DNA from 2 places in the Delftia tsuruhatensis genome. Region 2 is predicted to be linked to the other one. Evidence: riboswitches for the same ligand, from Rfam matches in the RefSeq annotation. Region 2 holds a riboswitch; the other holds the start of a gene.
What was found. A riboswitch is a leader RNA that binds a small molecule or an ion and turns the genes downstream of it on or off. The one in region 2 is predicted to bind S-adenosylhomocysteine.
Positions count from the first base shown of each region.

Region 1: linked by a shared signal. The riboswitch ahead of metH (methionine synthase) and the one ahead of ahcY (adenosylhomocysteinase) in region 2 are both predicted to bind S-adenosylhomocysteine.

Region 1 covers NZ_LR813084.1:271,843-276,256, reverse strand. The annotation lists gene metH (methionine synthase) at 1-2,363, opposite strand, end outside; S-adenosyl-L-homocysteine riboswitch at 2,389-2,504, opposite strand; gene L1Z78_RS01210 (FadR/GntR family transcriptional regulator) at 2,785-3,531, shown strand; gene L1Z78_RS01205 (transporter substrate-binding domain-containing protein) at 3,528-4,334, shown strand; gene L1Z78_RS01200 (amino acid ABC transporter permease) at 4,381-4,414, shown strand, end outside.
Region 2 covers NZ_LR813084.1:767,378-771,791, reverse strand. The annotation lists gene L1Z78_RS03505 (TlyA family RNA methyltransferase) at 1-390, opposite strand, end outside; gene ahcY (adenosylhomocysteinase) at 567-1,997, opposite strand; S-adenosyl-L-homocysteine riboswitch at 2,069-2,152, opposite strand; gene L1Z78_RS03495 (response regulator) at 2,160-2,894, opposite strand; gene L1Z78_RS03490 (sensor histidine kinase) at 2,905-4,414, opposite strand, start outside.

The DNA.
Region 1 (4,414 bases), 500 kb from region 2:
TCGGCCAGGGCCTTGAACATGATGCCGGAGTAGTCGTCCAGCGCGTCCTGGAACTCCTTGTCCTTCTTCTCGGCGCCGATGCCGGCCGTGACGGCGAACAGGCCCGCGTAGTCCTGGATGCCCGATTCCCTGGTGGCCACGAAGTCGGACAGGCAGCGGCTGGGACGCATGATGGGCCGGCCATCCGGGCCGTCCACGGCCTGTTTTTCGGTCTGCTGGCGCATGCCGTACCAGGTCATCAGCACCTCGCTGCGCGACTCGTCGGTGTAGAACTCGATGTCGTCGCCCACGCGGTTGGCGGGGAACAGGCCGATGGCGCCGTTGGCCTGCAGCCAGCGGCCTTCGATGATCTTCCTGAGCATGGCCTGGCCATCGGCCAGCACCTTGCGCGCCTCGACACCGACGATCTCATCGTCGAGGATGGCCGGATAGGGGCCGGCCAGGTCCCAGGTCTGGAAGAACGGGCCCCAGTCGATGTATTCGGCGATCTCGGCCAGGTCGAAGTTGCGGAACACGCGGCGGCCCAGGGCGCGCGGCACCACGGGCGGCTGGCCGAAGTCCACGGGCGTGGCGTTGGCGCGGGCCTGCTCCAGGGTCCACAGCGGCGTCTTCCTCTTGTTGGCGTGCTGGGTGCGGACCTTGTCGTAGTCGGCCAGGACCTCGTCCAGGTACTGCTGCCGGTTCTCGCCCAGCAGGCTCTGGGCCACGCTGACGCTGCGCGAGGCATCGGGCACGTAGACCACGGGGCCTTCGTACCTGGGCGCGATCTTGACGGCCGTGTGCACGCGCGAGCAGGTGGCACCGCCGATCAGGAGCGGAATCTTCTTGACGCGGAAGTAGTCGTCCTTGTGCATCTCGCCGGCGACGTACTGCATTTCCTCCAGGCTGGGCGTGATCAGGCCCGACAGGCCGATGATGTCCGCGCCCTCGGCCTTGGCCCTGGCCAGGATCTCGTGGCAGGGCACCATCACGCCCATGTTGATGACCTCGAAGTTGTTGCACTGCAGGACCACGGTGACGATGTTCTTGCCGATGTCGTGCACGTCGCCCTTGACGGTGGCGATGACGATCTTGCCCTTGCTGGACACATCGAGGCCCGCCGCCTCCTGCTGGCGCTTTTCCTCTTCGATGTAGGGCACCAGGTGGGCCACGGCCTGCTTCATCACGCGGGCCGACTTGACCACCTGGGGCAGGAACATCTTGCCGGCGCCGAACAGGTCGCCCACGATGTTCATGCCGTCCATCAGCGGGCCTTCGATCACATGCAGCGGGCGGCCGCCGCCCTGCACCACGATCTGCTGGTAGGCCTCTTCGGTGTCGGCGACGATGAAGTCGGTGATGCCGTGCACCAGGGCATGCGAGAGGCGCTCGCCCACGGTCCTGGGATGCTCGGGCGTGCCGCGCCATTCGAGCTTCTTGCTGTCGTCCTTGGCCGCGCCCTTGGCGGCGTCGGCGATCTCCAGCAGGCGCTCGGCCGCATCCGGGCGGCGATTGAGAACCACGTCCTCCACGCGCTGGCGCAGCTCGGGCTCCAGGTCGTCATAGACGCCGACCATGCCCGCGTTGACGATGCCCATGTCCATGCCGGCGGCGATGGCGTGGTAGAGGAACACGGTGTGGATGGCCTCGCGCACGGGGTCGTTGCCGCGGAAGCTGAAGCTCACGTTGGAGACGCCGCCCGAGACCTTGGCGCCGGGCAGGTTCTGCTTGATCCAGCGCACGGCCTCGATGAAGTCCACGGCGTAGTTGTCGTGCTCCTCGATGCCCGTGGCCACGGCGAAGATGTTGGGGTCGAAGACGATGTCCTCGGGCGGGAAGCCCACTTCGTCCACCAGGATGCGGTAGGCGCGCTCGCAGATCTCGATCTTGCGCTCGTAGGTGTCGGCCTGGCCCTTCTCGTCGAAGGCCATGACCACGGCGGCCGCGCCGTAGCGCTTGATCAGCCGGGCCTGGCGCTTGAACTCGTCGAGCCCCTCCTTCATGGAGATGGAGTTGACGATGCCCTTGCCCTGCAGGCAGCGCAGGCCGGCCTCGATGACCTCCCACTTGGAGCTGTCCACCATGACCGGCACCTTGGCGATGTCGGGCTCGGAGGCGATGAGGTTCAGGAAGCGCACCATGGCGGCCTTGCTGTCGAGCATGGCCTCGTCCATGTTGACGTCGATGACCTGGGCGCCGTTCTCCACCTGCTGGCGCGCCACGGACAGGGCCTCCTCGTACTGCTCGTTGAGGATCATGCGCGCAAAGGCCTTGGAGCCCGTGACGTTGGTGCGCTCGCCCACGTTGACGAACAGCGTGCCCTCGCCGATGGTCACCGGCTCCAGGCCGGACAGTTTCATGGGGGGAACGGAAATGACGGACATAGGCTCACCTGCGCGGCACAAGGGGTTCAGGTGAGCGTCGTTGGCATCGTGGGCGCGGTCCGGCGCCTGGCCCAAGCCTGACGCGGCCCGCCATCCATCCACGGGATGGGCGTCGGCCGCGCTGCAACGCTCCTCGGACCAAAGCCCGGCATTTTAAGGCGGCTCGCAATGGCCTGCAGCGCGGGCGGCACGCCCGTTCTGCGGGCATGGCCGCACCAGGCCATGCGGCACTGCACCAAATCGCGGCAACGCGGCCGCCCGCCAGGCCTGGACCGGGGTAAATCTTGCGGTGCCGCGCAGGGATTTCACGACAGGCTCTGGAAGGTCTGCTCCTTTTCTTGAATCTGGCACGCAATTCGCTAGAGGGTCTGGCATGCGGTCTGACCAGTCAGGCCAAAACCTTCGAAACGCGCCGCCCCCAATGCAAAGCATTCCGACATCGATAGCCCAGACGCTGCAGCAGCACATCCTGAGCGGCCACTACGCCAGCGGAAGCCAGTTGCCGCCGCAGCGCGAGCTGGCGCAGCAGCTGGGCATCAGCCGGGCTTCACTGCGCGAGGCGCTGTCCATGCTGGAGACCCTGGGCCTGGTGGAGATCCAGCCGGGCAGGGGCGTGCGCGTCAACGGCCCGCACAGCGGCAGCGCGCGCATGCACCGCGCCTATGCCACGCCCGCGCTGGGCCAGCTGTCCCCACGCCAGCTGATCGAGCTGCGCCTGGTGCTGGAGCCCGGCTGGACCGCGCTGGCCGCCGCACGCGCCGATGACGGCGGCCGGCGCCAGCTGCAATGGACCCAGGACCAGCTGGCGCATGCCCTGGCCCGCAAGGACCTGCTGGCCGCCGCCGAGGCCGACCTGCAATTTCACCTGCTGCTGGCCCGGCTGTCGGGCAATCCGGGCCTGGTGGCCATGGCGCGCCAGCTGGAGCACGCCATCGGCCACAGCCTGCGCCTGCCGTTCGCCTGGTCCGGCGCCGACGACCAGCCCGCGCTGGAGCATGGAGCCATCGCCAGGGCCGTCTGCGACGGCGATGCGCAGGCCGCGGCCGACGCCATGCGCGCCCACCTGCTTTCGGCCGCCCGGCGCAGCGGCGTCGTCCTCGATGCGCCGGCGCCCGCCACCTCCGTTTCCTTTCGTCTCACCCCCCCTCCCGAAGGAGCTTTCGCATGACTTCCTCTTCTCCCGCCCGCCGCGCCTTCATCCGCACCGCCATGGCGGCCGCCGCACTGGCCACCGCCGCACTGGGCACCGCCGCCCATGCCGACATGCTGGCCAACATCCAGAAGGCCGGTGTGCTGCGCGTGGCGATCCCGCAGGATTTCCCGCCGTTCGGTGCGCTGGGCACCGACCTGAAGCTGCAGGGCTACGACATCGACATGGCCTCCCTGGTCGCCCAGGAACTGGGCGTGAAGGTGGAACTGGTGCCCGTGACCAGTACCAACCGCATTCCCTTCCTGACCACGGGCAAGGCCGACATCGTCATCTCCAGCCTGGGCAAGAACGCCGAGCGCGCCAAGGTGATCGACTTCACCCAGGCCTATGCGCCGTTTCCCAAGAGCGTCTACGGACCCAAGGACGTGAGCATCAAGTCGCCCGCGGACCTGGCCGGCAAGACCGTGGGCGTGACGCGCGGCTCCACGGAGGACCTGGCCCTGACGAAGGTGGCACCGGCCTCGGCCACCATCAAGCGCTATGAGGACAACAACGCCACCGCGCAAAGCTATCTGACGGGCCAGGTGCAGCTGGTGACGCTGGGCAACATCGTGGCCAATGCCGTCAACGAACGCACCCGGCTGCGCCAGCTGGACATGAAGTTCGCGGTCGAGGACACGCCCTGCTACATCGGCGTCGCCAAGGGCGAGGAGGCGCTGCTGCACAAGGTGGACGGCATCATCACCCGGCTCAAGGCCGATGGCCGCCTGAGCGCCCTGTCCCAGCGCTGGATGAAGATGCCCCTGCCCGCCACCCTCTGATCGCCCCGCCCGCCGCACCCGACCTCTTTTGCCCGGAAATTCCTCCATGGCCTATCAATTCGACTTCGGCGCCGTGTTCG
Region 2 (4,414 bases):
GACCACACGCGCATCGGAGCGCAGCCGCTCGTGCAACTGCCCATGGCCCACATCCACGCCGATCACCTGGGCCGCGCCGGCCTGCAGCAGGCAGTCGGTGAAGCCCCCCGTGCTCTGGCCCACGTCCAGGCAGCGCAGCCCGGCCACCGACAGCTTCGTGGCCGCCAGCGCGCCTTCCAGCTTCAGCCCGCCGCGCGAGATGTACTTCGCCTCGGCACCGTCGAGCAGCTGCAGCTCGGCGCCGGCAGGAATCTCGTCGCCATTCTTGGCCACCTTCTTCCACGGCGTCAGCGGCGTCATGCGCCACTGCACCCCGCCCGCGATCAGCCGCTGCGCCTGCGAGCGCGTGGCCGCATGGCCGGCTTCCACCAAAAACACATCTGCGCGCATAGCGTCGCTCCCAACAAATCTCAAAAATCAATGGCGCCAAGCGGCGCCACACCCCAAACTGGCAGAGCCCAACCCAGGGACACCGAGCAAGGGCCGCCCCGCCGCGAGGGTGTCGTCCCCCTCCCTCGCGATAGCGAGTAGAGAGGGGGAAGCGGCGCAAGCCGCTCAGGGGGTGCTCAATACCGATACGTTTCGGGCTTGTAGGGCCCCTGCTTGCTCACGCCGATATAGGCGGCCTGGCTGTCGGTCAGCTCGGTCAGCATGGCGCCGACCTTCTTCAGGTGCAGGCGCGCGACCTTCTCGTCGAGGATCTTGGGCAGCACGTAGACCTTGCCGACCTGGTAGGCGTCGGGCTTGGTGAACAGCTCGATCTGGGCGATGGTCTGGTTGGCGAACGAGGCGCTCATCACGAAGCTGGGATGGCCGGTGGCGCAGCCCAGGTTCACCAGGCGCCCCTTGGCCAGAAGGATGATCTTCTTGCCGTCGGGGAAGGTGATGTGGTCCACCTGGGGCTTGATCTCCTCCCAGTGGTACTTCTCGATGGAGGCGACGTCGATCTCGTTGTCGAAATGGCCGATGTTGCAGACGATGGCCTCGTTCTTCATGGCCACCATGTGCTCGTGGCGGATGATGTCGCGGTTGCCGGTGGTGGTCACGAAGATGTCGGCCTTGTCCGCCGCCCACTCCATGGTCACGACCTTGTAGCCTTCCATGGCGGCCTGCAGTGCGTTGATGGGATCGATCTCGGTGACCCAGACCTGGGCCGACAGCGCGCGCAGAGCCTGGGCGCAGCCCTTGCCCACGTCGCCGTAGCCGGCGACCACGGCGACCTTGCCGGCGATCATCACGTCGGTGGCGCGCTTGATGCCGTCCACCAGCGACTCGCGGCAGCCGTAGAGGTTGTCGAACTTGCTCTTGGTGACGGAGTCGTTGACGTTGATGGCGCGGAACTTCAGCGTGCCCTTGGCCGACATCTCGTTGAGGCGGTGCACGCCGGTCGTGGTCTCTTCGGTCACGCCGATGATGTGGGCGCTCTTGCGCGTGTACCAGGTCGGGTCCTGGGCCAGCTTGGCGCGGATGGCGGCGAAGGCGATCTTCTCTTCCTCGGAGCCGGGGTTGTCCAGCACGGACAGGTCCTTCTCGGCGCGCATCCCCAGGTGCAGCAGCATGGTGGCATCGCCGCCATCGTCCAGGATCATGTTCGGGCCTTCGCCCTCGGTGCCGGCGGCGCCGAATTCGAAGATGCGGTGCGTGTAGTCCCAGTAGTCGGCCAGCGATTCGCCCTTGATGGCGAACACGGGCGTGCCGGAGGCCGCAATGGCGGCGGCAGCGTGGTCCTGGGTGGAGAAGATATTGCACGAAGCCCAGCGCACCTCGGCGCCCAGGGCCTTGAGCGTCTCGATCAGCACGGCCGTCTGGATGGTCATGTGCAGCGAGCCGGCGATGCGCGCGCCCTTGAGCGGCTGGGCGGCGGCGAATTCCTCGCGCGTGGCCATCAGGCCGGGCATTTCGGTCTCGGCGATCAGGATTTCCTTGCGGCCCCAGGCGGCCAGGGAAATGTCGGCGATGGCCGTGTCGGCGGAAACGGGAAGAACAGCAGCGTTCATGGTTTTCTCCAAAAGATGAATGAAAAACCACGTTCTGCGGGAGACGAAAAAAAAGCTCACCGCACAGAAAGCGTGGGCGAGCGTCGTTGCGTAGGGTGCTCCGAGCCTCGCGGCCACGCCTGGGTCAGGGGGCCGCTGCAACGCTCCTCGGAGAGGCGCTGATTATACCGATCCCGCAACGGCCTCGCCGCCCAGGCCGACAAGCCGGTAGCCCACCTGCAGCTCCGTCACCAGATGGCGCGGCTGGGCCGGCTCGTCCTCGACCTTCTGGCGCAGGTTGGCCATGTGCACGCGCAGGTAGTGGGCCCGGTTCAGGTACTCCGGCCCCCAGACCTGCATCAGCAGCTGGCGGTGGGTGAGCACCCGGCCCTGGGCCGCGATCAGCGCCGCCAGCAACCGAAATTCGATGGGGGTGAGGTGCACGGCCTGGCCCGCGCGCCGCACGTCGTGCGTGGCCAGGTCCACCTGCACCTGGCCGAACTGCACCTGGCTGGACGGTGCGGCCGCACCGGCTCCCGCCACCTGCTGGCGCCTGCGCAGCATCACGCGCAGCCGGGCCAGCAGCTCGGGCACGCCGAAGGGCTTGACCAGGTAGTCGTCGGCGCCGGCGTCCAGCGCCGCCACCTTCTCGTCCTCGCGCTCACGCGCGGACAGCACCAGCACAGGCACGGGCGACCAGCCGCGCAACTCGGTGAGGACCTGCTTGCCGTCGGCGTCGGGCAGGCCCAGGTCCAGGATGACCAGGTCGGGCTGGCGGCTCGCGGCCTCGATGAGTCCGCGGCGCGCGCTGTCCGCCTCGAAGACCTGCCAGCCCTCGTCCTCCAGCACCAGGCGCACGAAGCGGCGGATGCCGGGGTCGTCCTCGATCATCAGGATGCGGTTGGTGGGCGTGCTCATGGCAGCGACTCTAATCGAGCTCGGGCTGCTCGGGCACGGGCAGATGCAGCGTGATCACCGTGCCCGGCCCCGGCTGCGCGGCGGCGGCCTCGATGCGGCCGCCGTGGGCCTGCACGATGCTGCGCACCAGGGACAGACCCAGGCCGATGCCCGAGACCGTGGATTCGGCCGTACCGCGCGTGAAGGGCTCGAACAGGGCCTGGGCCGGCAAGTGAGCCGGCAGCCCCGGGCCCGCGTCCCGCACCTGCACCTGCAGCTCGCCGTCCACTTCGCGCGCACTGATGGCCAGCGGCGTGCCGGGCGGCGTGTACTTGGCGGCGTTGTCCAGCAGGTTGACCAGGACACGCTCCATGAGTACGGGGTCTACATGCAGCAGCGGCAGATCGGCGGGCAGGTCGGTGCTGACCGGATGCCGCTGCAGGCGCGCGCGCATCTGGCGCAGCGCGCTGCCCACGATTTCGTCCAGCGGCAGCCATTCGCGCTGCAGGTGCACGCCGCCTTGCTGCAGCCGCGCCATGTCCAGCAGGTTCTCGACCAGGCGCTGCATGGCCTGGGCCTGGGTGCGCACCTGCTCCAGCATGTCGGCCGCGTCCCCCGGCGGCACATGGCGCCGGGCGGCCTCGGCCGCGCCCAGGATGGTGGTCAGCGGCGTGCGCAGGTCGTGCGAGACGGCCGACAGCAGCGTGTTGCGCATGCGCTCGCCCTCCATGGCGACCTGGGTCTGCTGGGCCACGGCCACGAAATGCTGGCGCTCCAGCGCCAGCGCCACCTGGCTGGCGCAGGCGTCGAGCAGCCGCTGCTCCTCGGGCACCTCCAGGCGCCGGGGCTGGCGCAGCTGCAGCACCAGCACGCCGCGCATGCGCACAGGTGCGGCCAGGGGCACATAGCGCGCGGGTGCGGCCGCCAGCGTGTCCGTGCCCTGGCCGGCCGGCTGGCCGTGGTCCATGCACCAGCGCGCAATGCTCTCGTCCATGGCGCAGGCACTGCCCTCCACCCGGCGCAGGCGCTCGCTGTCATCGGGCAGCAGCAGGCCGGCCTGGGCCTCGAAAACGCCCGACACCGTGCGCAGCGCGATGTCGGCCACCTGCTCCTGCGTGAGCGCGCCCGACAGATCGCGCGCCAGCCGCGCCAGGGCGCCCGCGCGCCGCTCGCGCTCGGCCGCCACGCGAGCCTCGTGCCGCAGGCGCGCCATGAGCTGGCCGCAGACCAGGGCCACGCCCAGCATCAGCACGAAGGTGAACAGGTACTGCGTGTCATTGACATGGAAGGAGCCGCGCGGCGGCACGAAGAAATAGTCGAAGCACAGCACCGACAGCAGGGCTGCCCAGGCACCGGGCCCACGCCCCCAGCGCAGCGAGGACAGCACCACGATCAGCAGGAACAGCATGACCACATTGGCCGGATCGAAGATGCGCAGCAGCTGCTCGGCCAGCAGGGTGGCTGCCAGGCAGGCCAGCGTCACGCCCGCATAGCCCTTCCAGGGCCATGGACGGGGGCGCGCCGGCGGTGCCGGCTCGTCG